DNA from 3 places in the Telluria sp. AIW5 genome. Region 3 is predicted to be linked to each of the others. Evidence: riboswitches for the same ligand, from Rfam matches in the RefSeq annotation. Region 3 holds a riboswitch; each other region holds the start of a gene.
What was found. Region 3 has a riboswitch for thiamine pyrophosphate ahead of AC1MEM_RS02050 (D-amino acid dehydrogenase). Riboswitches for the same ligand answer to the same signal wherever they lie in the genome.
Positions count from the first base shown of each region.

Region 1: another riboswitch for thiamine pyrophosphate. It lies ahead of AC1MEM_RS12185 (TonB-dependent siderophore receptor); the one in region 3 lies ahead of AC1MEM_RS02050 (D-amino acid dehydrogenase).
Region 2: another riboswitch for thiamine pyrophosphate. It lies ahead of thiC (phosphomethylpyrimidine synthase ThiC); the one in region 3 lies ahead of AC1MEM_RS02050 (D-amino acid dehydrogenase).

Region 1 is NZ_CM155289.1:2,764,366-2,774,348, reverse strand. It holds gene mntP (manganese efflux pump MntP) at 1-246, shown strand, start outside; gene AC1MEM_RS12215 (VOC family protein) at 277-750, opposite strand; gene AC1MEM_RS12210 (LysR family transcriptional regulator) at 872-1,789, opposite strand; gene AC1MEM_RS12205 (MFS transporter) at 1,890-3,092, shown strand; gene dkgB (2,5-didehydrogluconate reductase DkgB) at 3,111-3,911, shown strand; gene AC1MEM_RS12195 (glutathione S-transferase) at 3,912-4,610, opposite strand; gene AC1MEM_RS12190 (DUF535 family protein) at 4,890-5,861, shown strand; TPP riboswitch at 6,199-6,296, shown strand; gene AC1MEM_RS12185 (TonB-dependent siderophore receptor) at 6,386-8,506, shown strand; gene AC1MEM_RS12180 (AAA family ATPase) at 8,503-9,039, opposite strand; gene pnuC (nicotinamide riboside transporter PnuC) at 9,036-9,629, opposite strand; gene AC1MEM_RS12170 (alpha/beta hydrolase family protein) at 9,882-9,983, shown strand, end outside.
Region 2 is NZ_CM155289.1:5,511,019-5,521,001, reverse strand. It holds gene AC1MEM_RS24310 (valine--tRNA ligase) at 1-1,901, opposite strand, end outside; TPP riboswitch at 2,083-2,184, shown strand; gene thiC (phosphomethylpyrimidine synthase ThiC) at 2,258-4,171, shown strand; gene thiS (sulfur carrier protein ThiS) at 4,174-4,377, shown strand; gene AC1MEM_RS24295 (thiazole synthase) at 4,398-5,180, shown strand; gene thiD (bifunctional hydroxymethylpyrimidine kinase/phosphomethylpyrimidine kinase) at 5,177-5,926, shown strand; gene thiE (thiamine phosphate synthase) at 5,935-6,558, shown strand; gene AC1MEM_RS24280 (chemotaxis protein CheW) at 6,671-7,147, shown strand; gene AC1MEM_RS24275 (ion channel) at 7,273-7,938, shown strand; gene AC1MEM_RS24270 (ISNCY family transposase) at 8,288-9,595, shown strand.
Region 3 is NZ_CM155289.1:450,726-460,708, forward strand. It holds gene AC1MEM_RS02020 (NAD-glutamate dehydrogenase domain-containing protein) at 1-103, opposite strand, end outside; gene astB (N-succinylarginine dihydrolase) at 528-1,871, opposite strand; gene astD (succinylglutamate-semialdehyde dehydrogenase) at 1,875-3,344, opposite strand; gene astA (arginine N-succinyltransferase) at 3,337-4,368, opposite strand; gene AC1MEM_RS02040 (arginine N-succinyltransferase) at 4,379-5,404, opposite strand; gene astC (acetylornithine/succinylornithine family transaminase) at 5,488-6,732, opposite strand; TPP riboswitch at 6,907-7,013, shown strand; gene AC1MEM_RS02050 (D-amino acid dehydrogenase) at 7,192-8,445, shown strand; gene AC1MEM_RS02055 (GlxA family transcriptional regulator) at 8,470-9,411, opposite strand; gene AC1MEM_RS02060 (DMT family transporter) at 9,433-9,983, opposite strand, start outside.

The DNA.
Region 1 (9,983 bases), 2.3 Mb from region 3:
GGCATGGCGACCAGCATCGACGCCCTGATCGTCGGCGCCGGCCTCGCCTTTATCGACGTCAATATCTTCGCCACGGCGGCCGCGATCGGCTGCGCCACCTTCATCATGGTCACGCTCGGCGTGATGCTCGGCCGCGGCCTCGGCGCGCTGGTCGGCAAGCGCGCCGAAATCGTCGGCGGCGTGGTGCTGATCGTGATTGGCAGCCTGATCCTGTACGAGCACCTGCACGCGGCAGGGACGATCTGATCGTCAGTTCAGGCCGCCCGTGCGAAACGCTTACGCGCAGTCGCTCCCCATTGCCTTCATTGCCTCCTCCAGCTCCTCGGGCGACACGTCGCGCACGTGCGTCGCCATCGACCAGCGGTGGCCGAACGGATCGTCGAGCTGGCCATAACGGTCGCCCCAGAACATGTCGGCCAGTTCCATGCGCACGGTGGCGCCGGCTTCCCGGGCGGTGTTCCAGAGTGCGTCCACGTTCGGCACCGACAGGTGGATCGTCACCGGCGTGCCTTTCAGGCTCAGCGGGCTGAAGGAGCCGTAGTCGGGGAATTCGTCGGCCAGGAACAGGGGCGAGTCGCCGATGCGCAGCATGGCGTGGCCGACTTTACCGTCGGGCATCAGGGAGCGCGAGACTTCGATGGCGCCGAAGGCTTTCTTGTAGAACTCGATCGCCTCATTGCAATTGCCGCAGACCAGATGCGGGGCGATGGTGTGCATGCCCTCTTCGACCGGCTTGACCGCTGAACTCATGACGTGTTCCTTTCAGGATGATTGGACTGTTATGCGTTGTTATTCCTTTTGCTACTGTATGAGCGTAGCGCCTGCCGGAAGTTCGCGCAACGATTGCCTGTGCTGCGCTGCGCCAAACCCTTCATGCGTGCGCGCCGCCCGGCACCGGCCCGAGCACGGGTCCCAACTCGCGCGCCAGGAAATCGACCAGCGCCGCCACCCGCGGCGCCAGCGCGCCCTGTTTATAGAACACGGCCCAGACCGGCTGCTCCCAGGGCAGCGTGGCGTCGGGCAGCACCGGCACCAGTGTCCCTTCAGCCAGGTCGGCGCGCGTAAGGAAATCCGATAGCGAGGCGATCCCGGCGCCGGCCAGCGCCAGGTGGCGTACGGTTTCGCCACTCGATGCGGTGACGACTGGATCGATCGTATAACCCTCGGCGCCCTCATGTGCCAGCGGCCAGGTGTTCAGGGAGGCCGGCTGCGAAAAGCCCAGCAGGCGGTGGCGGCCCAGCTCGGCTACGCTCGCGGGTATGCCATGGCGTTCCAGGTAGCCGGGCGCGGCCAGCACGCGCACGCGGCTGGCGCCGAGGCGCCGGGCGTTCAGGGTCGAGTCCGGCAAATTGCCGATGCGGATGGCGAGATCGGCGCGTTCCTCGATCAGGTCGACCACCGTTTCGCCGCTCGTCAATTCGAGCCGCACCAAGGGATAAGCGTCGAGAAAGGCCGGCACCAGCGGCGCGAGCAGGTGGCCGAGCGCGGGCGTGGCCGCGTTCACGCGCACCAGGCCCGCAGGCTGGGAACGGCGCGCCGCCGCCTCGGCTTCGGTATTGGCCATATCGGCCAGCAGTGTGCGCGCGCGGTCGAGGAACCAGGCGCCTTCGTCGGTCAGTTGCAGGCGGCGCGTGGTCCGGTGCAGGAGCGTCAGGCCAAGGTGCTTTTCCAGGCGCGCGATCGTGCGCGACACGCCCGAGGGCGTCTGCCCGAGACGCGCGGCGGCGCCGGAAAACGATCCGGCATCCATGACGGCGGAGAATGCAATCAAGGATTCGACATCGATCATTCGTGACTCCCAGTCAAAAGTATATTGTACGGCAAGGGATTTTTCTCCGGCGGCGCCTGGCCCACACTGCTCCCCTGTTCACATTGTTTCTGGAGAAATCATGCCCCTTGCTCTCTGGGCGCTCACCCTGAGCGCCTTTGCCATCGGCACCACCGAATTCGTCATCGTCGGCCTGATCCCCGACGTTGCCGCCAGCCTCGGCGTGTCCGTTCCTTCCGCCGGCTTGCTGGTGAGCGTGTATGCGCTCGGCGTCGCCATCGGCGCGCCCCTGCTGACCGCCCTTACCGCCCGCGTACCGCGCAAGAAATTGTTGATCGGCCTGATGCTGCTGTTCACCGCCGGTAACCTCGTCGCCTCGATCGCGCCCGGCTACGGCTCGCTGATGGCCGCGCGCGTGCTGACCGGCCTCGCCCACGGCGTCTTCTTCTCGATCGGCTCGACCATTGCCACCAGCCTGGTGCCGAAGGAAAAAGCCGCCAGCGCAATTGCCCTGATGTTCACGGGCCTCACAGTCGCGTTGGTCACCGGCGTGCCGCTCGGCACCTGGATCGGCCAGCAATTCGGCTGGCAGTCGACTTTCCTGGCCGTCGCTTCGCTCGGCGTGATTGCGATGATCGGCAGCGCGCTGCTCGTGCCCAACACCATCGGCGGCGCCAAGCCGGCCAGCCTCGCCAAACAGTTCGCCGTACTCAAGCAGCCGCGCCTGCTGCTGGTGTATGCGATCACGACGCTCGGCTATGGCGGCTCGTTTGTCGCCTTTACCTACCTTGCCCCGATCCTGCAGGACGTGGCCGGCTTTGCGCCGGGCAGCGTGGGCCTGGTGATGCTGGTCTACGGCGTCTCCGTGGCAGCGGGGAATATCTGGGGCGGCAAACTGGCCGACAACAAGGGCCCGGTGCGCGCGCTGCAAATCGTGTTCGCTTTACTCGCCGCTGTCCTGGCCGTGCTGAGCTTTACCGCGCCGCACCCGGTGCTGGTCGTGGCCACCGTGCTGGCCTGGGGCGCGGTCGCCTTCGGCAATGTGCCGGCCCTGCAGCTGTATGTCGTGCAGCGTGCCGAGCGCGACGTGCCGCAGGCGGTCGACATGGCCTCCGGCCTGAACATTGCTGCCTTTAACCTCGGCATCGCGCTGGGCGCCTGGGGCGGCGGCCTGATCGTCGGGCACCTTGGCTTGATGGCCACGCCGCCGATCGGCGCCCTGGTCGTGGTCGGTGCACTGGCGCTGACGACCCTGGCGGGCCGGCTCGACCGGCGCGATGCGGGCCTTGCACGTTCCATCAAAAAAGAAGCAGAACTCGTTTAACTGAAAAGAGGAAACCACATGCACATGCCCCTTATCGGCGCCGGTACCTTCCGCCTGCAAGGCCAGACCATCATCGACAGCGTCGCCAACGCACTCGCGCTCGGCTACCGCCACATCGATACCGCCCAGATCTACGGCAACGAGCCTGAAGTCGGCGAGGCGCTTGCCGCCAGCGGCCTGCCGCGCGGCGAGGTCTTCGTCACCACCAAGATCTGGACCGAGCACCTGGCCGGCGACGCCCTGATCCCGAGCCTGAAGGAAAGCCTGCGCAAGCTGCGCCTCGAACAGCTCGACCTGACGCTGATCCACTGGCCCTCGCCGGGTGGCGCGGTGCCGGTCGCCGAGTCGATGGCGGCGCTCTTGGCGGCGCGCGAACTCGGCCTGACGCGGGCGATCGGCGTGTCGAATTTCACGATCCCGCTGATGCGGGAAGCGATTCAGGCAGTTGGCGCGGCGAACATCGCCACCAACCAGGTCGAACTCCATCCCTACCTGCAGAACCGCGCCGTGGCCGCGTTTGCACGCGAACACGGCATCGCTGTGACGGCCTACATGCCGCTCGCCTACGGCAAGGTGCTGGACGACCCGGTCATCAAAGCGATTGCGGCGCGCATGAACGCGACGGCGGCGCAGGTCACGCTGGCCTGGCTGCTGGCGCAGGGCCACACCGTGATTCCTTCGTCGACCCGGCGCGAGAACCTGGCAAGCAACCTGGCGGCGTCAAACCTCGTGCTGGGCGCGGAAGACCTGGCCGCGATCGACGCCCTCGATCGCCACGAGCGCCTCGTCAGCCCGGACTTCGGGCCCCGTTGGGACTGATCAGCTGTCGAGTTCCGGATAGCGCCGGAAGATGCCGTCTTCGTTGAACGGCAGCCGCCGCGGCGAATTCAAATACGCGGCGATGCGAGGCCGCGCGGCGACGCGCCGGCGTAGCGCGGCCAGGTTCGGGTGCCGGGCCAGCGCTTTGGCCGTCGCCCTGGGAAAGGCGTAATCGAGCCCTTCGAGCACCTGGAACAGGGACAGGTCGGCATAGGTGATGTTCGATCCCAGCAGGTAGTCCTTGTCGCCCAGCACATGTCCGAAATAGGTGAAGAATTTCGGGATGCGGGCCGCCGTGAAGTCGGCTGCACGGCGCCGGGCTTCCGCTTTCTGGTCGTCGTAGTACAGGCTGCTGCCGACCGGATGATGCGTGTCGTGCGCTTCACTTACCAGGTCGGCAATCGTGAGCTGCAATTGATGCGCCCACAGGCGCCCGGCCGTGTCGTGCGGCGCCAGGCCGTGGCGTTCGCCCAGATACATCAGGATCGCTGCCGTCTGGCCGACCGTCATGCCGTCGACGCGCAGGAAAGGCGGCGCGAAGCTCGGTGTCGGACCCTCTTTCAACGCCGCCATCAGGGCGTCGACGCCGCCCGGGCCGCGCGCTACATCCTCGTAATCTTCCCCCGCTTCTTCCAGCGCCAGCCGGACAAATTCGCCGCGGCCCTGGATGCCGGGCCAATAGAACAGTTGGTATGCCATCGTCTCCTCCGCAGCCTGGAAAAGCCTAGTATGGAACGGAATCGCGTGATGCAGCGCGCATGTCGTGCTAATCTTGCAATCAAGCATGTCGGTTTCCGGCAAGCAAAGCACACCTGAACGAGGAGCACGATGCTGACGATGCGCACGCAGGACGGGGATGACTCCGCCCAAAATATTGCCGTAGAGAATCTGTTTCCCTTGAGCAATCGCACCGCCGAGGCCGGCAGGCTGGGACACCATGAGGCTGTCCGCAACCCGCCGTCTTCCACGGAGCGTCCCATGATCTTCGCTCATTTGACCCGCTACTGGCTGGCCCGCCGCAGCGAGCCGGGCTTCTCCTCCTGGCTGCTCCCGGTACTGCGCAGTGCCCGCGTGCTGCGGTTTTACCGCGACCACGCCGCGCTGTGCCAGCTCGACGTCTACCGCAACCACGTGATGCGCTCGCCCGGCGCCGCCCCCTTCCACCACCTGAGCCGCCGCGGCTACCTGGTGCAGGGCTTGAGCACCCGCCAGCGCGTGCAATGCGTGCTGGCGCATTACCGCTTCGAGGAGACGACCTTCGATTCGGCCTATAAAGCAGCAGTCTATGTCGACGGCGGCCTCACCCTGTGGGAGCACAGCGTGGGCGAGCATGCCTTCCTGATCCGCCTCGAAATGGACTCGCGCATGAATGCCGAAGGCGACCTGACCATCGCGCTGGTTGCCGATGGCAAGGTGCTGCACCGCCTGTCCTACTCCTGGATCGACGGCGCGATTGCCGGCGTGCCGGCGCCGCTGGTGCCGTCGCTGGTGCCATTTATCGCGCGCAACCAGGGCCGCTGGACCGACTCGGGCGAGGCCTTCGAGGCCTTCGAGGCCTGCTTCCCGAACAATTCGCCCAGCTTCTTCTGCTTCGCCGCGATGCAGGGCCTGGCCCAGGCGGTCGGCATGGAGCAGGTGCTGGCGGTGAAGTGCACCGCGCACATCGCTTTCGAACCGGACGAGATCCAGCATGTCGCGAACGCCTACGACGGCTTCTGGAAAATCCTGGGCGGCGTCGAACTGCCCGGCAGCGCCTGGCTGGTCGCGCTGCCCTTCTACCTGAAACCGCTGGCCGACATGCCCTCGAAACACCGCAAGCGCGCCGCCCAGCGCCGCGAATACTGGCGCGCCATCGGCGACAGCACGCGGGCGACGCTGCAGCGCCACCTGCTGCATGCGCGGTCGCACCACGAGCATGCGGCGCCGCTGCGGGAGACGGTGGAGGTGTAAGCAGGTCGTCATACGTAGAGCGTGTGAAAAAATCGTCAGGGCAAGGGATGCGGCCGCCCGACGCATCGTCGAAGACAGTACGCGGGTACGGCGAGACGATGCAACGCCGCCATGGCGATTTTTTCACATGCTCGTAGGGTGGCCCTCCGAGTCCACGCGGTGCTCATGAAGGCCGCACCGTGTCGGGCGCCCTCCGGGGACACACGCATCGCGGCTTCTTCCAACTGCCGATTGCTCAACGGTGCCACCGCGTGGGCACAAGTGCCCACCCTACGGTGCGCAGCTGCCAACATCGCATTGCCACAACTACCACGCTTCATCTACCCGTGTTAAACTCGCGCCTCGCTAGGGGTCCTGGAACTGTGTTCCGGGTGAGAGATACCCTTCGTACCTGATCTGGATAATGCCAGCGAAGGAAAGCGCGCAAAGCAGTTCACATCTTGTTTGCCCTTCCCCCACGTTGGCTCCGGCTTTTTATTAAAAGCAGTGCGCCGCCACGGTGGCGCGCGAAAGCGAGCAAACCAATGAAACCCGTCTTCAAGCATTCCCTCCTCGCCTGCGCCCTCGCGCAGGCCTTTGCCGTCCATGCCCAGACCGCCGAACCGGTGAGCTCGGTGCTCGTCAGCGGCAGCAAATGGGCCGCCAGCGACCGCGCCAGCATCGGCGGCTTCGCCGACATGCCGCTGATGGACATCCCGGCCTCGGTGGTGGCGATCGGCCGCAGCCAGATGCAGGACCTGTCGATCCGCTCCGTCAGCGACGCCGCCCAATACGACGCTTCGATCGGCGACGCCTACAACGCGGTCGGTTATGCCGAGCAGTTCTCGGTGCGCGGCTTCGCGCTGAACAACAACTCGGGCTACCGCAAGGACGGCATCGCGATTCCCGGCGACACCCAAATCCCGCTCGAGAACAAGGAACGCTTCGAGCTGCTCAAGGGCGTCGCTGGCCTGCAGGCGGGCCTGGCCGCACCAGGCGGCGTCATGAATTTCGTGACCAAGCGCCCGACCGATACACCCCTGCGCTCGGTCACTGTGGAAGCGCGCGAGCGCGGCACCCTGCACGCCGAGGCGGACCTCGGCGGCCGCTTCGAAGACACGCGCTTCGGCTACCGCATCAACGCCGCCGCCGACCGCCTGCGTTCGTATGTCAAAGGCGCCGACGGCAAGCGCCAGTTCGTCTCCGGCGCTTTCGACTGGCAGATCACGCCCGACGCCCTGCTCCAGCTGGACATGGACTTCCAGCACAAGGAGCAGGTCACCGCGCCCGGCTACCAGCTGATCCGCGGCGTCGACCTGCCAGGCAAGGTGTCGCCGAAGCTGCTCCTCAACGCCCAGCCCTGGACCAGGCCGGTCGACACCGACAGCGCCAACTTCGGCCTGCGCTTCGCCTACCGCCTGAACGCGGACTGGAACGCGACGGTCAGCGCCAACAAGCACTGGTTCAAGCGCGACGATTTCACCGCCTTCCCTTACGGCTGCAGCAACGAGGGTGATGGCTACTATCCGGGCTATTGCGGCAACGGCGACTACGACGTCTACGACTACCAGAGCGTCGGCGAGCGCAAGGCCCCGCTCGGCCTGCAGGCCCAATTGCAGGGCCACCTGGACACGGGCGCCCTGCGCCACCTGCTCACGATCGGCACCAGCTACGCCGAGCGCCACAACAGCTACGGCGATTACGTGTACGACTACGCCGGCTACAGCAACATCTACCATCCGCTGATCACCGACCCGGCGCCGGGCAACCCGACCACCGGCCCGGTCTACGAACGCTTCCGCGACCGCGAACGCGCCGTGTACGTGCAGGACATCGTCACCCTGAGCCCGCAGCTGGCCGTGCACGCCGGCCTGCGCTACGTGAAAGCCGACAGCGCCCAGCAGCCCGCGTCCGACCTGCCGTGGGTGAACGACAAGGCCTCGTTCGCGCTGCCGAACGTCTCGCTGGTGTACAGCCCGACGAAAAACTGGAATGTCTACGGTACCCTCGCGCATGGCCTGGAGTCGGGCGGCGTGGCGCCGATCGAAACGACGAACGCGAACATGGACCTGGGACCGAACCGCTCGAAGCAGCTCGAGTTCGGCGTCAAGGGCATTGCCGGCGCAGGCGTGTCGGTCAGCGCCGCCGTGTTCCAGATCACCAGCGGCCTGGAATACACCGACGCCGACAACACCTTCGTGCGCAAGGGCCAGCGCAAGCACCGCGGCCTCGAACTGTCGGCCCAGCGTGCGTCCGGCGGCCTGGCCTACGGCGCCTCGGTGCTGGCCCTGCGCGCCCGCCAGGAAGACACCGGCGACGCCACGCTGGACGGCAAGCGCGTGACCAACGTGCCCGGCCTGAAGACGACCGCCTGGGCCGAGTATGCGGTGGCAAGCGTGCCGGGCCTGAAGCTCAATGGCCAGTGGCAGTACGCGGGCAAGAAGACCTTCGATCCGGAGAACACGGTCGACGTGCCGGGCTACCACGTGGTCGGCCTCGGCGCCGCCTACGCCATGAAGATGGGCGCGACCAGGGTCACCCTGCGCGCCCGCGTCGACAACCTGTTCGACAAATTCTACTGGCGCGACGTCACCCAGGACCTGGGCGGCTACCTGCTGCCGGGTGCGCCGCGCACGGTACGCCTGTCGGCGCAGTTCGACTTTTAAGAACTGGCCCCGGGCGGCGCGATCACACCGAGCGCCGCTTCGACCTGCCGCAGCCTGTGCGGCAGGTCGCCCTCCGCCAGCACGAAGCGGATGCCGCGCGCATCGAGCTCCCCTTCCACCATCCCGAACACGCGCTCACGCACCTCTTCCGATTCGCGCATCAGGCCATCGGGCACCCACGGCGTGTCGGGCGCCGTCACCAGCGTCAGCGCGTAGTCGTGCCGGCGCGCCAGCGCGTCCAGTTGCGCATCGACCCGGCCCCAGTACACGCGGCTGTAGAGCGCCGTCATCAAGGGCGTGGTGTCGCAGAACAGAAAGCGGTTCGCCTGCGCGGCCGCCGCGTCCTCGCGCGCCAGCTGGGTGCGGGCGATGCCGTACTGGTCGGCTTCGAAAGGCACGCGCCCGTTGACCTCGACGAATTCGCGCAGGTATTCCGGCACCCATACGGTGTCGTAGCGCCGCGCCAGCGCTTCGCACAGGGTCGATTTGCCGGACGACTCGGCGCCCAGCACGGCGATGCGGCGCACGCTCATGGCCGCACCTGCGCGAGCCTGCTCCAGGCGCGCAGGCCCTGGGCGGCCAGCACCACGAACACCGCATACAGCACGGCCGTCACATGCAGGTCCTTGTAGACGTACAGGCCGACATACAGCACGTCGACCACCAGCCAGACATGCCAGTTCTCGACTTTTTTACGCGCCAGCAGGAACTGGCCGGCCAGGCTGCCCGCCGTGAGGAAGCCGTCCATGTGCGGGACATCGGTGTTCGTGTACCTCTTCAGGAACCAGGACAGCAGCAGGAAGCCCACGCCCCAGCCGGCCAGCGTCCAGGCCCAGCCCGCGCCACCCAGCCGGGTGACGACCAGCTTGGTGTCGCCGGCGCCGCGCAGCCACTGCCACCAGCCCCAGACCGAGGCCGCGATGAAGACCAGCTGCAGCCCGCTGTCGCCGTACAGGCGGGCGTCGAAAAAGACGAGCGCATAGGTGGCGGACGACGCGATCGAGAACAGCCAGGCCCAGTGGTTCTGGCGGATGTTGAGCAGCACCGTGATCACGGCGAGGGCGAAGGAGATCAGTTCGAGCGGGGTGGTGCTGAAGCCGAACAAGGCCAGGGTGTCGTTCATGCGTGAGGCGCACAAGCCGGGATGCGCCAGGTCGCGCAGGGCATGTCGATAGAAGAAATAAGGTGTAGCTCATCGGGCTGGCGAGTATGCACCCACGCGCTTGAATATGCAATGAAGGTGGCGCGTCGCAAGAGTCCAACATGTTGTTAAAAAGAATTTTATTTGTAGAAATATGATTGTTATACTGAAATAGTTCTACAACACCCGTAGTCAAAGGGACCTCGTCAAAGAAAAACTATCAGGAGACGTTTCATGCGTTTGCATCTTGCGGCCATCTGCGCCGCTTTGCTGTCGGCCCTGCCGGTCCTTGCCCAGGCAGCTGTCCCGCTCGCCGCATTCGTGCACGAGGACCAA
Region 2 (9,983 bases), 480 kb from region 3:
GTCGCGTTCCACAGCTTGTTGCAGAAGTTGCGGTAGCCCTCGGCGCGGCCCAGGTCGAAATTGATGTTGCGGCCGAGCGATGCGTAGCTCGCCATCGTGAAGCGCACGGCATCGGTGCCGAAGGCCGGGACGCCGTTCGGGAATTCCTTGCGGGTCGCCTTGGCGATCTTCTCGGCGGCGCGTGGGTCCATCAGCCCGGCGGTGCGCTTGGCCACCAGCGACTCGATGTCGATGCCGTCGATCAGGTCGATCGGGTCGAGTGTATTGCCCTTCGACTTCGACATCTTCTGGCCCTGCGAATCGCGTACCAGGCCGTGCACGTACACGGTCTCGAACGGCACTTTATTCGTGAAGTGCGCGGTCATCATGACCATGCGCGCGACCCAGAAGAAGATGATGTCGAAGCCCGTGACCAGCACGGACGACGGCAGGAACATCTTCATGTCCGGCGTCTCCTCCGGCCAGCCCATGGTCGAGAAGGGGACGAGTGCGGACGAGAACCAGGTGTCCAGCACGTCTTCGTCGCGGCGCAATTCGCCGGTGATGCCTTGCGCGGCCGCCTTGGCCTTCGCTTCCTCCTCGTCGCGCGCGACGACGATGTTGCCGGATTCGTCGAACCAGGCCGGAATGCGGTGGCCCCACCACAGCTGGCGCGAAATGCACCAGTCCTGGATGTTACCCAGCCACTGGTTGTAGGTCGTGCTCCAGTTCTCGGGCACGAACCTGATTTCGCCGTTCGCGACCTTTTCCAGCGCCACCTCGGTGATCGACTTGCCCGGATTGAAGGTGCCTTCCGGCGCAGGTTTCGTCATGGCGACGAACCACTGGTCGGTCAGCATCGGCTCGATGACGACGCCGGTACGGTCGCCGCGCGGGACCATCAGCTTGTGCGGCTTGACTTGCTCGAGCAGGCCGAGCGCTTCCAGGTCGGCGACGATCTGCTTGCGCGCGGCGAAACGGTCGAGGCCCTGGTACTGCACAGGGGCGTTCTCGTTGATTTTCGCGTCGAGCGTCATGATCGTGATCGGCGCGAGGCCCGCGCGCTGGCCGACGGCGTAGTCGTTGAAGTCGTGCGCCGGCGTGATTTTCACGCAGCCGGTACCGAATTCCTTGTCTACATACGAGTCCGCGATGATCGGGATCTCGCGCTCGGTCAGCGGCAGCCTCAAGAGCTTGCCGACCAGGTGGATATAACGTTCGTCGGTCGGGTCGACCGCCACCGCCACGTCGCCGAGCATGGTTTCAGGACGCGTCGTGGCAACCGTCAGGTGGCCCGAGCCGTCCGCCAGCGGGTACTGGATGTACCACATCGAGCCGTCTTCCTCGACCGAATCCACTTCCAGGTCGGAGACGGCGGTGCCCAGCTTCGGATCCCAGTTCACCAGGCGCTTGCCGCGGTAAATCAGGCCCTGCTCGTACAGGCGCACGAAGACTTCGGAGACGGCTTTCGAGCGCGTCTCGTCCATCGTGAAGTATTCGCGCTTCCAGTCCGGAGAGGCGCCGAGGCGGCGCATCTGGCCGGTGATGGTGCTGCCCGACTGCTCCTTCCACTCCCAGACTTTCTTGATGAATTCGTCGCGGCCGAGGTCGTGGCGCGAGATTTTCTGGGCGTCGAGCTGGCGCTCGACGACGATCTGGGTCGCGATGCCGGCGTGGTCGGTGCCCGGGATCCAGGCGGTATTAAAGCCGCGCATGCGGTAGTAGCGCGTCAGGCCATCCATCACGGTCTGGTTGAACGCGTGGCCCATGTGCAGCGTGCCCGTGACGTTCGGCGGCGGCAGCTGGATGCTGAACGATGGTTTGTCGGCATCGAGGGTGGCGGTGAAATACCCGCGCTGTTCCCACTCGGCGCGCCAGTATTGTTCAATGTCGGCTGGCTCGAAAGACTTGGCTAATTCCATGATGTGATGGCGATTGGATGTGCGAAAACGACCATTATAGAGGAGGAGAGCAGCGATGCGTTCGCGGGCCTTGATGAATTTACGGGCAGTGCCCGAACCGAACAGGCCACGGCCCCGATCCCGAGAATTAATTTTTTAAAAGGCAATCCGGCAAGCTATAATCCGACCGCGGCCACAGGGCCGCACACGCTAGGGGTCCTGCACATCGATGATGCGCGGGTGAGAAATACCCTCTGAACCTGATCTGGATAATGCCAGCGAAGGGAAGCTTCGAGATGTCACCCGCCGTACGCGCAAATGCACGCGCCTCGCCGCCGTCTCCTGTTCCTTTGCTGGCTCCTGCCCAAAGGAGCCACATGAATGCAGCACTGAAGTTCGACGCCGCCACCGCCACGGTGGACACGGCAGCCATTGCACCCTTCCCGAATTCGACCAAGGTCTACATCGAAGGCAGCCGCCCCGATATCCGCGTGCCGATGCGCGCCGTCGCGCAAAGCGCTACGCCGGACAGCTTCGGCGGCGAAGCCAATCCGCCGGTCTTCGTCTACGACACGTCCGGCCCGTATACCGATCCGGCAGCGCAGATCGACATCCGGCGCGGCCTGCCGGCACTGCGCCGCGACTGGATCGCCGAGCGCGGCGACACCGAAGAGCTGCCAGGCCCAAGTTCCGCCTTCGGCGCCCAGCGCCTGGCGGACAAGAGCCTGGACGCGCTGCGCTTCGAGCTGCAGAGGAAACCGCGCCGTGCCAGGGCGGGCGCCAACGTCACCCAGATGCATTACGCGCGGCGCGGCATCGTCACGCCCGAGATGGAATTCATCGCCCTGCGCGAAAACCTGCGGCGCGAGGAGTATCTCGCCAGCCTCGAGGCGAGCGGCCCGATGGGCAAGCGCACGGCCGAACTGCTCGGGCGCCAGCATCCCGGCCAGTCCTTCGGCGCCAGCATTCCTCCCGAAATCACGCCCGAATTCGTGCGCGATGAAGTGGCGCGCGGGCGGGCCATCATCCCGGCCAACATCAACCACCCGGAGAGCGAGCCGATGATCATCGGCCGCAATTTCCTCGTCAAGATCAACGCCAACATCGGCAATTCGGCCGTCACGTCCTCGATCGGCGAGGAGGTCGAAAAGATGACCTGGGCGATCCGCTGGGGCGCCGACAACGTGATGGACCTCTCGACCGGAAAGCACATCCACGAGACGCGCGAATGGATCGTCCGCAACAGCCCGGTCCCGATCGGCACCGTGCCGATCTACCAGGCGCTGGAAAAGGTGAACGGCAAGGCCGAAGACCTGATCTGGGAGATCTACCGCGATACCCTCATCGAACAGGCGGAGCAGGGCGTCGACTATTTCACCATCCACGCCGGCGTGCGCCTCGCGTACGTGCCGATGACGGCCAAACGCTTGACGGGGATCGTCTCGCGCGGCGGCTCGATCATGGCCAAGTGGTGCCTGGCGCACCACAAGGAATCCTTCCTGTACACGCATTTCGAAGAGATCTGCGGGATCATGAAGATGTATGACGTCGCCTTCAGCCTGGGCGACGGCCTGCGTCCCGGTTCGATCTACGACGCCAACGACGAAGCCCAGCTGGCCGAACTGGCGACGCTGGGCGAACTCACGCAGGTCGCCTGGAAGCACGATGTCCAGACAATGATCGAAGGGCCCGGCCACGTGCCGCTGCACCTGATTCGCGAGAACATGCGCCTGCAGCTCGAACAGTGCGGCGAGGCGCCGTTCTACACGCTCGGGCCTTTGACCACCGATATCGCACCGGGCTACGACCACATCACCTCCGGCATCGGCGCGGCCCACATCGGCTGGTACGGCACCGCCATGCTGTGCTACGTGACCCCGAAGGAGCACCTCGGCCTGCCCGACAAGGCGGACGTCAAGGACGGGATCATCACTTATAAAATCGCGGCCCACGCGGCCGATCTCGCCAAAGGCCATCCCGGCGCCCAGGTCCGCGACAACGCACTGTCGAAGGCGCGCTTCGAGTTTCGCTGGGAAGACCAGTTCAACCTCGGGCTCGACCCCGACAAGGCGCGCGCCTTCCACGACGAGACGCTGCCGAAGGAGTCGAGCAAGGTGGCGCACTTCTGCTCGATGTGCGGCCCACATTTCTGCTCGATGAAGATCACCCAGGAAGTGCGCGCTTATGCCGCCGCCGGCGGCCTCGACGAGGCCGGGGCGCTGGCGCATGGCATGCAGGAAAAGGCGATCGAGTTCGTGCGCGGCGGTGCGAAGCTGTACCGCGAGGTATGAACATGATCGATATTGAACTCAATGGCGAGTCCTATCGCCTGCCGCAAGACCAGACCCTGGACGACCTGGTGCGCGCGCTCGGCATCGGTGGCCAGGCGCTGGCGCTGGCGGTGAACCGCGAAGTGGTGCCGCGCCAACAGTGGAGCGGACGGCCCCTCATGCCGCGGGACCGTGTGGACATCGTGCGCGCCATTGGCGGCGGCTGAGGCCCTGACAGGAGAAAACAATGATTGATGACGTATTGACCATCGCTGGAAAACAATACCGCTCGCGCCTGCTGGTCGGCAGCGGCAAATACCGCGACCTGGATGAAACCCGCGACGCGACGCTCGCGGCCGAAGCCGAAATCGTGACGGTGGCGATCCGGCGCGTGAACATCGGCCAGGACCCGAACGCGCCGAACCTGCTCGACGTGCTGCCGCCCGAGCGCTTCACGATCCTGCCCAACACCGCCGGCTGCTATACCGCCGCCGACGCCGTCTACACCCTGCAGATGGCGCGCGAACTGCTCGACGGCCACAAGCTGGTGAAGCTCGAGGTGCTGGGCGACGAGAAGACCTTGTTCCCGCAGATGCCGGAAACGCTCAAGGCCGCCGAGACCCTGGTGCGCGACGGCTTCGACGTCATGGTCTACTGCAGCGACGACCCGGTGCAGGCGAAAATCCTGCAGGAGATCGGTTGCGTGGCCGTGATGCCGCTCGCCTCCCTGATCGGTTCCGGCATGGGCATCCTGAATCCCTGGAACCTGTCCCTGATCATCGAGCAGGCGACGGTGCCGGTGCTGGTCGACGCCGGCGTCGGCACGGCTTCCGACGCGGCCATCGCGATGGAACTCGGCTGCGACGGCGTGCTGATGAACAGCGCCATTGCGCTCGCACGCGATCCGGTGCGGATGGCGCGGGCGATGAAACTGGCGGTGCAGGCAGGGCGCGAAGCCTGGCTGGCCGGGCGCATGCCGAAGCGCTTCGCGGCCGTGCCGTCCTCGCCCAGCGCAGGGCGCCTCGCGTGAACACGCCCTGCGTACTGGTCTTCGCCGGGCTCGATCCCGGCGGCGGCGCCGGCCTCGCGGCCGACGTGCTGGCCATCGCCGCCCAGGGCGCGCACGCGCTGCCGGTGGCGACCGCGCTCACGGTACAGGACAACAACCGTGTGCACGCCGTGGCGCCGGTCGACGCGGCCTTCGTGCTGCGCCAGGCCGAGGCGCTGGCCGCGGTCTGCGACATCCGCGCCGTCAAGATCGGCATCCCCGGCAACCGCGAGAATGCGCGCGCGATCGCCGGGCTGCTGCAGCGCCTGCGGGCGCGCGATCCGGACCTGCCGGTCGTGCTCGATCCGGTGCTGGCCAGCGGCCGCGGCGACGCCCTGGGCGGCGATGATCCGGTGGACACCGTGACCGAACTGCTTGCGCTGGCCACGATCGCGCTGCCGAACGCACCGGAGGCATGCGACATCGGCGGCTTCCCGTGCCCGCACCTGCTGGTTACGGGTGGCCATGGCGAGGGCGAGTTCGTCGTCAACCGCTGGTACCGCGACGGCGCACCCGTGCAAGACTGGCGCTGGCCGCGCCTGCCCGGCCAGTTCCACGGCAGCGGCTGCACGCTGGCCGCCGCCCTGGCCGGCCGGCTGGCGCTGGGCGAGGGCATGTCCGAGGCCCTCGGCGCGGCCCAGGCCTATTGCCACGCGGCGCTGGCGCAGTCGTACGCGATCGCACCCGGGCAGCGCATCCCGCGCCGCTATCTGCAACCCACCTCATGAGGAGTCCAATGCGCGGCTTATATCTCGTCACCCCGAACTGGGACGACACCGACCGGCTGCTGGCCGTTACCGAAGCGGCGCTGCGCGGCGGTGCGGCCCTGGTCCAGTACCGGCACAAGGAGGCAGCGGGCGGCCTGCGCCTGGAGCAGGCGAGGGCGCTGCTGACCCTGTGCCGGCGCCACAAACGCCCGCTCGTCATCAACGACCATCTCGACCTGTGCATGCGGGTCGACGCCGACGGCGTGCACCTGGGCGGCACCGATGCGGCCATCGCGCAAGGGCGCTCGGCGCTCGGGCCAGGCAAGATCGTCGGCGCGTCCTGCTATGGCGACCTGGCGCTGGCGCGTGCGGCGCAGGCGGCCGGCGCCAGCTACCTGGCCTTCGGCGGCTTTTATCCGTCCCCCGTCAAAAAATACGATTTCGTCACGCCGCCGGCGCTGCTGGACGCGGCGCGCGCCGGGCTGGCGCTGCCGCTGGTGGTCATCGGCGGAATGACGCCGCCGAACGCCGCGCCCCTGGTGGCGCGCGGGGCGGACATGGTGGCGGCGATCACGGGCGTCTACGGCGACCCCGACCCGGAGGCGGCTGCGCGCCGCTTCGGCGCCTTGTTCGGCGGCAGGGGGCAAGCATGAGGACCCGTTGCGGGCGCGAGACAAAACGGGATTTCCAGACGCTGCACTATATATTGCCGTGCAGCAAAACTATATAATCCCGGTATTCCTTTCTTTTCACACCCCCAATACCATGGACAACACATTGATGAACGATGGCGTGCTGGAAGCGCTCGCCTTTAAACTCGGCAACGAGGAATACGGCATCAAGATCCTGAAAGTACAGGAAATCCGCGGCTACGAAACGGTCACGCGCATTGCCAGCGCACCGGAACACGTCAAGGGCGTGGTCAACCTGCGCGGAACCATCGTGCCGATCGTCGACATGCGCATCAAGTTCAATCTTGGCGAGCCGACCTACGACCAGTTCACCGTCGTGATCATCCTGAACATCCAGGACCGCGTGGTGGGCATGGTGGTCGACTCGGTGTCGGACGTGATCTCGCTGACCGCCGACCAGATCAAGCCGGCGCCCGACATGGGCGGCGCCCTGAACACCGACTACCTGGTGGGACTGGGCACGGTCGACGAGCGCATGATCATCCTGGTCGACATCGACCGCATGATGTCGTCCGAGGAGATGGGCGTCATCGAGAGCGTGGCCGCCTGAGCGAGCCGCGCAGCCATCCCGAACCCGCCCATGTGGCGGGTTTTTTCTTGCCGGCGTGCGGTGTGCACGCCGCCCGCGCGCTTGTGCCTACAATAGCGTTATTGCACATTCACCAAGAAAAAACGATGCGTCTGCTCCGCTTCATCGTCCACACCCGGCGCCACCCGTCCGCCATCCTGCTGCTGGCCCAGCTGCTGGCGATGGTCCTGTATCCGTTCATGGAGCACACCGCCGCCGGGCATATCGCGCTGAACGCCTTTGGTATCGCGATCCTGACGCTGACCACCAACATGGTGCGCCGTACCCCCGGCCCGACACTCATCAGCGTCTGCCTGGCGCTGCCGATCATTGCGCTGCTGGTGATGCAGATGGTGGTCTACCGGCCGCAGCTGCAGGCCTGGTCTTCAGGCCTGGAAGCGGTGTTTTATTTTTATGCGGCCGGCTCGCTGATCGCCTACATGCTCGAAGACCGGCGCGTCACAACCGACGAGCTGTATGCCGCGGGCGCCACGTTTACCCTGCTGGCCTGGGGCTTCACCCACCTGTACCTGCTCGTGCAGGCGCTGGCGCCGGGCTCGTACGCCGCCGCAGTCCACTCGGAACTGCCACGCACCTGGACCGAACTCAATTACCTGAGCTTTGCGCTGTTGTCCTCGACCGGCATCGGCGACGTCATCCCCCTGACCGTGCACGCGCGTTCGCTCGCCAGCATCGAAATGTTTGTCGGGTTGATGTACCTGGCGGCGGTGGTCGCGCGCCTGATCGGCCTCACGATGCAGCCGACCAAGTAGGGTGGGCACGGTGGATACCGCGTCCCCTAGCCTGTCGGATCGGCATCGCGGATGTGCCGATGGTGTACCGCGTGGGCACGAGTGCCCACCCTAAGTTACGCGGCAGCAAACATAAAAAGGACGCCGAAGCGTCCTTTTTCGTTACAGTAGGGTGGAGTCCCGACTCCACGCGTTCGCCGCTCGAGACCACGCGACCTCGCTGGAATGAGGTCGGCAGCGCACCGTAGGGTGTGTAAGGGCAAAATAGTAATGTCCGGTTCTAGCAAAATAGAAATGTCCGATTTTGCTATCTCATTCAAGCTGTTGACTTCGAATATGTCGGAGTTGGGCGATGAGCAGAACCGGGAGCATGAACATGAAAGAAGTAGATCGGGGTAAGGTCATCAAGGCCTTGGTCGACAAGCAGATCAAGCCGGCAACGGCGGCGTTGCAGCTTGGACTGACGACGCGGCAGGTGCAGCGGCTGGCTAACCAATTTCGTGATGCCGGGCCAGCTGGGTTGATCTCGGCGCAGCGCGGTAAGGCTGGCAATCGCCAGCTGAAGCCAGGCTTGGCACAGCAAGCGTTGCAGTTGGTCCGGGACCATTACGCTGATTTTCCACCCACGTTCGCTTGCGAGAAGCTGGCTGAATGCCATGACGTGGTGCTCTCAAAGGAGACGCTGCGTCGCTTGATGATCGAGAGCGGTTTGTGGACACCACGCGACGCCCGCGCAGGCGTTTTGCATCAGCCTCGTACGCGGCGCGCTTGCCTGGGTGAGCTGGTCCAAATCGATGGAAGCCGGCATGATTGGTTCGAAGGCCGTGCTCCGCATTGCGCTTTGCTCGTGTACGTCGATGACGCCACTGGCCGGCTAATGCAACTGTATTTTGCCGAAACCGAAACAACCACCGGCTACTTCGAAGCCACGCGGCGCTACCTCGGGCGCCATGGCAAGCCTCGAGCCTTGTATGCCGACAAGGCTGCGGTATTTCGCTCGGCTGCGCAAAACCGCCATGCTCCGACGCAGTTTCAACGCGCTCTCGATGAGTTGGATATCGAGCTGATCTGTGCCAACTCTCCCCAAGCCAAAGGGCGGGTCGAACGCATGAATCGCAGTTTGCAAGCGCGCTTGACACGGGAACTGCGTCTGGCAAACATCAGCAGCATCGGTGAAGCCAACGTTTGGTGCGATAGCTTCGTTTGCCAATACAACGAGCGTTTTGAGCGACCAGCGCACAGCACGATCAATCTGCACCGCCCAGTCAGATCGAATGAAGATCTGTCCCTGATCCTGGCCCACCGCGAACAACGAAAACTGAGTGCCAAGTTGACGCTGCAATTTGAATCGAAGCGCTTTGTGCTTGTGGATTCGGCCGCTGCCAGGGCCCACGCTGGAAGCTCGGTAGCGCTCTACACCTTTGCCGATGGACGCATCGAAGTACGCGCAGGCACGCACCTGCTGCCGCATACGGTACAAGAATGCAACCTGACAGCGCGACACTTCATCGATGTCGACACCAAGACGATAGACCACACGCTCGATCAGCTGGCCGAGAAGCGCAAACGCAATCGTCCGTACCGTAATCCCACCGCCGCCGAGATCGCAGCCGGCGTCACCGCTGCCAAACAAACGAGCGCGCACAAAGTCGCATCCAAGTCGCCTCAACACTGCTAGGAATTGCCGAAAAAATCGGACATTTCTATTTTGCTGAAACCGGACATTTCTAATTTGCCTTTACAGGGTGGGCACTCGTGCCCACGCGGATCACCGGTCGAACAACCGCGCCCACAGTCAAACCAACAGCGTGTGCACGGCGTTCGGTTGACACGCCCAAACCGATGTCGCGTTACGCGGCAGCAAACATAAAAAGGACGCCGAAGCGTCCTTTTTCGTTACAGTAGGGTGGAGTCCCGACTCCACGCGTTCGCCGCTCGAGACCACGCGACCTCGCTGGAATGAGGTCGGCAGCGCACCGTAGGGTGGGCACGCGTGCCCACGCGGATCACCGGTCGAACAACCGCGCCCACAGTCAAACCAACAGCGTGTGCACGGCGTTTGGTTG
Region 3 (9,983 bases):
AGGCGCTGATCAGGGCGCGGACCTGTTCGGTCGCGCCGGCGGCTGGCTGGCTGGTCACCAGGTTCAGGGTCTGGGTACGCAAATCTTGCGGCATGTCTTTCATCGTTGCTTCTCCAAAGCGAGTGTTGTCGCCCGTTGGCGCTACGGCTTGTGGCTTTGCGCGCAACCGGCGTTTGGTGGACAGGGTTGTCCCGTCCAGGTCCTTGGCTTCCTTGTCCCGGAAGCTTGTCATTCGTTGTTGGGTCGGGGCGGTGCGTTGTGCGCCAGGCCTCGGTTCTTTGCTGCTGTTTGCGGCTCTCTGATTCCGTACCGCGTGGGCATGCCCACCCTACGTTATGCCGCCGTTCGCGGCGCACTTGCGTGACGCGTTATCTGTTTTCTACTGCCGTACCGCGTGGGCATGCCCACCCTACGTTATGCAACTGCCACGGACTGCGGTGCACCGTATGGGGTCATGGTGGCCAATGGCCGCCATGACGGGTTCACCGGGCATGCCCACGCGTTTGCACCGCCCGATCAACGGCAAATTAACTAAAATCGTACAAGCCCGGCAAACCGAGAATCCGCTCCAATGCTTCCAACGCAATCGTGCACTCGATCGCCAACTGCGGGTCCGCCAGGTCCTTCGGCTCCACCCGATCCCGGTAATGCTGCTCGACCCAGGCCACCAGCTGCGCGTACAGCGTTTCCGTCATGATCACGCCCTGGTGCATCGCGGCTGCCTGGTCGTCCGTCAGCGCTACGCGCAAACGCAGGCAGGCCGGCCCGCCGCCGTTGCGCATGCTCTGGCGCAGGTCGAATTCGAGCAGTTCGTCGATCGGCCCGCCACTCGCGACCAGCCCGGCCAGGTAAGCGGCCACCGCCGCATTCTCGCGGCACTCGTGCGGCACCAGCAGCGCCATGCGTCCGTCCGGCTTGCTCAAGAGCTGGCTGTTGAACAGGTAGCTCGCCACCGCATCGGCCACGGGCACCATGCCGCCGGCCACACGTACCGGCACGAAGTCGGCGCCGACAGTCGCCACCGAACGGCGCAGCGCGTCAATGGTCGAGGCCTCGTCGGCAAACGCTTCCTCATGATAGAACAAGACGTTGCCGTTGCCGACCGCGATGACGTCGTTATGGAACACGCCCTGGTCGATGACGTCCGGGTTCTGCGCCGCGAACACGGTACGCGCCGGGTCGAGGCCGTGCAGGCGCGCCACCGCTTGCGAGGCTTCCAGCGTCTGGCGTGCCGGGTATTTTTTCGGGAACGGCGCCGACGGATCGAATTCCACACGTCCATACACGAAGAACTCGACACCCGCCGCGCCGTGATTCGCGGCGAAACGCGTGTGGTTCGCCGCGCCCTCGTCACCAAAAGCCGGCGTCGGCGGCAGCGGGTCGTGCACGACGAAGTGATCGTGGTCCGCAAACATCGCGCGCAGCGTGCGCGTGGCTTGCGCATGCTCTTCCGAGCGGTGCAATTTATTGTTCAGGTTCGCGGCGGTGAAGTGCACACGGCCGTCGCGCGTGTCGGCCGACGGGCTGACGGTGGCCGCGTTGGCGGTCCACATCGGCGCGGCGGACCAGGCGCAGGACAGGATCACCGGGGCTTCCTTCCAGGCTTGCGCCAGCACGTCGGCATCGGTGCCCGAGAAGCCCAGGCTGCGCAGCAGGCGGAAGTTGGGGCGTGCCTGCGGCGGCATCACGGCCTGCGCGAAGCCGCGCGCGGCCAAATCGCGCATCTTGGCCAGGCCCTGCAGCGCGGCCAGGCGCGGGTTCGAGCTGCTCCGCACATTGCTGAACGAGGCGACGTTGCCGAACGAGAGGCCGGCGTAGTTATGGGACGGGCCAACCAGGCCGTCGAAATTGAATTCGCGAGCGTTGCGCATGATTTAGAAAGTTAGTCCCGGCGACAGCTTGGCCGGCATCTCGAGTTCGGAGGTTTCGATCGAAGCGACCGGATAGGCGCAGTAGTCGGCCGCGTAGTAGGCGCTCGGGCGATGGTTGCCCGATTTACCCACGCCGCCGAAGGGCGCCGAGCTGGCCGCGCCCGTGGTCGGGCGGTTCCAGTTGACGATGCCGGCGCGGGCGCGCACCGCAAAGCGCTTCCACAACTCTTCCGATGGCGACAGCAGCGCGGCAGCCAGGCCGAATTCGGTGGCATTCGCGGCCTTGACCGCCTCGTCGAAATCTTTTACGCGCACGACCTGCAGCAGCGGGCCGAACCACTCTTCGTCCGGAATGCCCTTTGCATCGGTCACGTCGACGATGCCGGCGGTGACGAAGCCCGCGTTCGGATCGAGCTGGCGCATTTGCAGCAGCACCTTGCCGCCCTTCGCTGCCATCTCGGCCTGCGCCTGCACCAGGCGTGCGGCCACGGCGCTTGATACCACGGGGCCCATGAAGGGCTGCGGCTCGGCGTTCGAGGCGCCGACCTGCAGTTTGGCTGCCACTTCGACCAGGCGGTCAATCAAAGCCTGGCCCTTTTCACTGTCCTGCACGATCAGGCGGCGGGCGCAGGTGCAGCGCTGGCCGGCCGAGATAAAGGCCGACATCACGGCATGGTGCACGGCGGCGTCGATGTTCTCCACATCCCAGACGACAAGCGGATTGTTGCCGCCCATTTCCAGCGCCAGCATTTTGCCCGGCTGGCCGCCGAACTGTTTATGCAGCGCGGCGCCGGTCTGGCTGCTGCCGGTGAACAGCACGCCGTCGATCCGCGGGTCCTGGCCGAGGGCGATCCCGGTGTCGCGGCCGCCGTTGACCAGGTTCAGCACGCCAGCTGGCAAGCCGGCCTGCTCCCACAGCTGCACGGTTTTGACGGCCGTGCGTGGCGCATATTCGCTCGGCTTGAAGACGACCGTGTTCCCGGCGATCAGGGCCGGCACGATGTGGCCGTTCGGCAGGTGGCCCGGGAAGTTATAGGGGCCGTAGACGGCGAACACGCCGTGCGGGCGGTGGCGCAGCACGGCATTGCCGTCGGCGACCTTGGCCGCTGATTCACCGGTACGCGCGCCATACGACTGCACCGAGATATCGATCTTGTTCGCCATGGTCGCCACTTCCGTGCGCGCTTCCCACAGCGGCTTGCCGACTTCTTCGGCGATGATCGCCGCCAGTTCTTCCGCGTGCTCTTTCAGCAGGTCGCGAAAACGGGTAGCGATGGCGATGCGCTCTTCCAATGGGCGCAATGCCCAGGCTTCGAAGGCGCCATGTGCGGCCTGCGCGGCACGCGCGACATCGTCCGCGTTTGACTCCTTGCTGGTCCAGGTCTGGCGGCCATTCGACGGGTCGACTGTGACCAGCTCCGCGCCACTTCCCGCAGACCATTCGCCATTGATGTAGTTCGACAGGTTAGCCATTGTTCTTCCTTACGTTAAGTGACAGCGTGCGCACCGGCTCGCCCGCCTGGACGCGCAGCAGCGCCAGTTCCTGCGCCGACAGGTGCACTTCGGCGCCATCGATCGTCGTCTGCGCCAGCACCATCCTGAAATCGTCGAGCTTCGTGTTCGACACCAGCAGCCATTCGGTTTCGCCTTCCGCCCGGCCCTCAGTCGCCACCCGCAGCACGCTGTCGCGCACCGAGCGCAGTTCTTTTACGCGCCCCTGCAGCACCGGGCCGGCATCGAAGATGTCGACATAACCCTCGTAGTGCATGCCCTCCTGCTCCAGCAGTTTCCTGGCCGGCAGGGTCGAGCGGTGCACCTGGCCGATGACTTCGCGCGCCGACTCGGGCAGGTAGTCCACGTACAGCGGCTGCCTCGGCATCAGCTCGGCGATAAAGGACTTCTTGCCCATCGCGGTCAGGCCGTCGACGTGGTTGAAATCCATCTTGAAGAAGTGGCGTCCCAGGCCCTCGTAGAACGGGCTGGTGCCGTCTTCCAGCAGGTAGCCGCGCATCTCGGCGATGATCTTTTCGGTGAACAGCTGCTGGAACTGGGCGATGAACAGGAAACGGCTTTTAGAGAGCCACTTGCCGTTATAGCCCTTGCGGTAATCCGGCTGCAGGAACAGCGAGCACAGTTCGGTCGCGCCGGTGAGGTCGTTCGAGAGGTACAGCGTCTCCATGCGCGAAAACACGTTCAGCTCGCGGCAGGAGTGCACCAGGGTGCCGATGCGGTAGTTATAGAACGGTTCGTTCATCCCGACGGCGGCCTTGATGGCGCAGACCCCGGCCAGCTTGCCGGTCTCGGTGTCTTCCAGCACGAACATGTAGTCGCGCTCTTCGGGCGGAATCGTTTCCTGGAACGAGGCGACGGCGCAGGCGACGCGGTCGCCCAGCATTTTCCGGTCCGGTTTCAGGGTGGTCATGCCACCGCCGACTTCGCGCGCCATATCGATCAGCGGGTCGAGGTCCGAGGCAGCAATGGAGCGAATAACGAGCATGGTGCCTCTCTCAGATTCTGACGCAGGTGACGGTGTCGCCCAGCGTCACGCCCAGCGCCTGCTGTGCCGCGGCAGGCAGGCACAGGGCGTCGGACGTGTCGCAAGGAGGACAGGCCACGGTGATGGCGCGGAAGCGCTCGGCGTTCGTCGCCACCGCATAGGTGACGAGCTGGTCCCCGCTCCCGCGCGAAGCGTTTTCAACGCGGCGCTTCTGCGAGCCGCAGAACGAGCGCAGCGACATCTTGTGCGCGGCCAGGATCGGGCCGCCGTCGAAGATGTCGACATATTCGTCCGCTTCGAAACCCTCGGCGGTAAGCAGGTCGAAGGCGAGCTGGCCGTTCGGATGGATCTGTCCCATTGCCGCCTGGGCGTCGCCCGGCAGCAGCGGCACATAGACTGGATAGTGCGGCATCAGCTCGACGATCATGGTGCGGTTGCGCGCGCCGCCGATGACGCGTTCGGCATCGAGGAAATCCATCTTGAAGAATTTCCGGCCCAGCGCATTCCAGAACGGCGACTCGCCGTCGGAATCGGTAACACCGGCCAGCGGCACGAAGAAACGGTCGCCAAAGCGGTGCGGCGCCAGCACCGCGTAGAGCAGGCGCGCACGCGACAACAGGGCCGCCTCGATGCCGGCCTGCGCACGGTCGCGCAGGTGGAAACCGGCCAGCTGCGAGCAGGCCGTCAGTTCGGAACAAAGCGTCAATGCGTGCACGCTGTGCGAGATATTCAGGTCGCGCGAGACTTGCTGGATCACGTCGTTGCGGAACGCAAAATACGTGCCGTTCGAGCCAGCCGACGCGTGCACGGCGGCCGTGCCGACGACCTCGCCGTTGCTCGAATCTTCCAGCACGAACAGGTAGGACTCCTCGCTCGGGATATCGACTTGGGCCGCGAAGGACGCGACCGAACGCTCGACGAACGCGGCGATCGTGTCGCGCGTGCGCGGCAGCGTGTGCACGCCGGGCGTCATGACGGCGGCCAGCGTTTCCAGCGCGTCGACATCCGCAAGTTCTACCGGACGGACAACATACATGGGGTCTCCCTTGGAGGGTCAGTGCGAACGGGTCCCGGCCCCCGCTCTACAGGACAGGCCGGGACATACTGCAAGCGCGGGCTTTACGCGGCGGCGAGGAATTCGTCGACGGCCGCGCGCAGGATGCGATCGGCTTCCGCGATCTGCACATCCGACACGATCAGCGCCGGCGCCATGCGGATCACGTCGGGACCGGCGATCAGCAGCATCAGGCCCATCTTCTCGGCGATCTTGGTGACGTCCTTGGCGCGGCCTTTGAATGCGCCGGCCAGCGGCAGGCCGATGAGCAGTCCCATGCCGCGCGCCTTGCCGAACAGCTGCGGATAATCGGCGGTCAGCTTCTCCAGGTTGGCGAAGATCTTCGCGCTGGCTTCCTTGACACGCGCGAGGAAGGCCGGCTGGTTGATCTGCTCGACCACGTTCAGCGCGACGGTCGCCGCCAGCGGATTGCCGCCGTAGGTGGTGCCATGCGAACCGACGTTGAAGTGCTGGGCGATTTCCTCGGTGGTCAGCATCGCGGCGACCGGATAGCCGTTACCCAGGGCCTTGGCGCTGGTGAGGATGTCCGGAATGACCGGGGTGTCCATGTAGGCGTAGAAGGAACCGGTACGGCCCACGCCCGACTGCACTTCGTCGAAAATCAGCAGCGCGCCGGTCTGGTCGCACAGCTCGCGCAGCGCTTCCAGGAAGGCGTGATCGCCCGGGATGACGCCGCCCTCGCCCTGGATCGGCTCGACGATCACGGCAGCGACATCGTCGAGGATCGCGGCGCGCGCGGCGGCGATGTCGTTGTACGGGATGTGGTTGATTTCCTGCGGCAGCGGCTCGAAGCCTTCGGTGTACTTCGGCTGGCCGCCGACCGAGACGGTGAACAGCGTGCGGCCGTGGAAGGACGACAGGCAGGAGATGATGCGCGATTTATGCGGGCCGAACTTGGTGTGCGCGTACTTGCGGGCCAGTTTCAGGGCCGCTTCGTTCGCTTCCGCGCCCGAGTTGCAGAAGAAGGCGCGGTCGGCGAAGGTCGCGTCGACCAGGGCCGTGGCCAGGCGCAGCACCGGCTCGTTGGTGTAGCCGTTACCGAGGTGCCACAGGGTGTTGATCTGCTTGGTCAGCGCGTCGACCAGCACCGGGTTGGCGTGGCCGAGGCTCGAGACGGCGATACCGGAAGTGAAGTCGAGGTAATGCTTGTCTTCCTGGTCCCACACGTCCAGGCCCGACGCGCGCACGGGCACCATCGCAGCCGGAGCGTAGGTCGGAACGAGGACTTCGTCGAAGGTCTGCCGAGTGACAGGCCGCGTTGTGACACCCGAATCAAGCTTTGCGTTCATGACTTTTTCCTCATCCGTAAGTAGTGACAGGCGCGCCGGGACGCGGGCGCCGAGTCTGGTCATTATAGGAAGAGAAGCTGCCAGGTTCTTGCGGAAGTGCGACGGCGATTTTCATTTTTGGCCGGGTCGGGCTGAGAAGCGCAGGCCGCGTTAGAATTGCGGCTGCCGAATGATGGCAACCGCTAGGGGTCCTGCATGTCGCGAACGCGACATGCGGGTGAGATACACCCTTCGAACCTGATCTGGGTAATGCCAGCGAAGGGAAGCATATTGACACTGGCCGTGCGCGCCGTTTCTCTACACTCCTTTGCTGGCTCCTGCTCGTACCACCGAGAAGCCAACAAGGAGCCACATGAACACCCTCCCCCCGAAATGTTTCTCTGCCGCCGCCACGGTGGATGAGGCGGCAACCCGTCGATTGCCGAAGTCCTGTTCACACAATGAAGCGGCGGTGAGCCGATGAAAATCATTGTATTGGGGGCCGGCGTGGTCGGGACGGCGTCCGCATGGTACCTGCAGCAGGCCGGCCATGACGTGACGGTCCTTGAACGCCAGCCCGGACCGGCGCGCGAGACAAGTTTTGCCAACGGCGGCCAGATTTCGGTGTCGCATGCGCAGCCGTGGGCCAATCCCGCTACCTTGCTCAAGGTGTTGCGCTCACTGAGGCGCGAAGACGCGCCCTTGCTTTTCCGCCTGCGCGCCGATCCCTTGCAATGGCGGTGGTGCCTGCAGTTCGTGCGCGAATGCCGGCCGGCGCGCGTCGCCGCCAACCTGCGCCAGATCGTCGCCATCGCCGATTACAGCCGCCGCAGCCTGCAGGCCCTGCGTGCCGACACCGGGATCGAATACGACAGCCTGACACGCGGCATACTGCATTTCTATACCGATCGACAGGAGTTCGACAAGTCACGCCGCGCAGCTGCGGCGATGCGCGAACTGGGTTGCCCGCGCATGACGATCGACGTCGATGAGGTGCTGCGGATCGAGCCTGCGCTGGCGGCTGCGCGCGCCAACCTGGTGGGCGGAGATTTTACGAGCAGCGACGAATCGGGCGATGTCTACAAATTCACGTCACGGCTTGCTGCGCGAGGCCAGGCGGAGGGAATTGGTTTTTTCTACAACATGACTGTGACGCGCCTGCTGGTCGACGCGGGCAAGGTGAGTGGTGTCGAGGTCATCGATGGCGAGGGCCGCCACCAGGTGCTCCATGCGGACGCATTTGTCGTCGCGCTCGGCAGCTTTTCGGCAGGATTGCTCGCACCGCTGGGAATCAGGTTGATGATCTATCCCGGGAAAGGCTATTCGGCGACCTATCGAATCACCGACGCCGCCGCCGCGCCCTCGGTATCCCTGACCGACGACGGTCACAAGCTGGTGCTGTCACGGCTGGGATCACGCTTGCGGGTCGCCGGAACCTGTGAGCTCAACGGTTATTCGCGCGAATTGAACCGGGTGCGCTGCGAAGCGATCACGCGTCGGGTGCGGGCCCTGTTTCCGGACGCCTGCGACTACGACCGTCCGCGCTACTGGGCTGGGCTGCGGCCGCTGACGCCGTCGAACGTGCCCTACATCGGGAAGACGCGCTATGCAAACCTGTATCTGAATACCGGACACGGTACGCTTGGCTGGACCATGGGCTGCGGCGCCGGCCGGGCACTGGCCGATATCATTTCCGGACGCCAGCCGGACGTCGCCTTCACGTTTTCGCGCTAGCGCAAGCAGGTCGGCCGGCCACGCTTACTCCGCCAGCCTGCGCTGCCGCTCCTCCCGCGGCGTATTCCCAAACAAGGCTCCAAACGCCGTCGAAAAATGCGACCCCGACGAAAACCCGCACATCAGCCCAACCTGCACGATCGAGTTATTCGTATCGAGCAGCAACTGCCGCGCCCGGTTCAGGCGTAGTTCCAGGTAGTAACGCGACGGCAAACTCCCGAGATACTGCTTGAACAACCGCTCCAGCTGACGGCGCGACACCCCCGCCAGCTGGGCAATCTCATCCGTCGACAGCGGCTCCTCGATATTCGCTTCCATCAGGGTCACCGCCTCGGTCAGCTTCGGCTGCAGCGTCCCGAACCGCGCCTGCAGCGCCACCCGCTGACGCTCCTCGCGGCCGCGCACCCGATCCACGCACAGCAACTCTTTTACGGGCGCCTGCACGTTCGATCCAAAAATGATGTCGATCAAACTCAGCGCGAAATCGACGGATGCAGCTCCTCCACAGCAGGTCAAACGATTGCCGTCGATTTCATACAGGTGGGGCGTGAACACGGCCTGATCGGCGCGGCTGTCGGCATCGGCGTAGAGCGACCAAGGCAATGCGGTCTTCACGCTGTTGAGGGCGCCCGCTTCGGCCAGCCACAGCACCCCTGCCCCGACGCCGCCCCAGAAAGGCGCGGCGCGGCAGCGTTCGACCAGGGCGCGGAAGTTCGCGGGTTTCAGTCCCGCCTGCGCTTCGTCGGCGGCGAGCAGCACCAGGTGCCAGTGGCGCTGGGCGTCGCTCGTAAATTTGTCGGGGCTGCGCACGTCGACGTGCAGGCGCTCGGGGCCGAGGATCTTGGCCGCCTGGCGCAGCGGTTGCACCAGGCCGGACCAGGTGAGGGTGTCCGGCTCGCCGGCGTTGACCAGCAGGATGCGCAGCGGCCGTTCCTGCGCCAGGACGGACAGTTCAGGGTGCGGCATCGGGGCGGATTAACAACGTCATCACTCGGGGGCGAGCGCGGCGGCGGGGCGGCGCTCGGAGTTCCATTGGCTGACTATCATACCGGAGATCAATAGCAAGCCGCCGAGCCAGCCGCGGGTGGTCATGGCCTCGCCCAGCCAGAAATAGCCGAAGAAGGCGGCCGCGGCCGGCTCGAAGGCGTAGACGACGGCGGCCTCGTTGGCCGTCGTGCGCGACTGGCCCCAGGTTTGCAGCGAAATGATCGCGGCGGTGGCGATGACGCCGAGGTAGGCGAAGTTCCAGGCGTGCTGGCCGATGCTTGTTACGACGCCGTCGAACCAGATGCCGCGTGCGGCGGCGTCGCCCGGCACTTCGCGCGCCAGCAGCCACAATGCGGCGCAGACGGCCACCATGCCGATCTGGGCCGCGGTGATCGTCAGCAGGCGCGTGGCGCGCCGGGTGTGCACTTCCATCACTTTGATGTACACGCCGAAACACAGCGCGCACAGCAGGGCGAGCGAATCGCCCGTTCCCCAGCCGCCGCCATCCCAGCACAGCGCGGCCAGGCCCGCGATCGACATGATCAATGCGA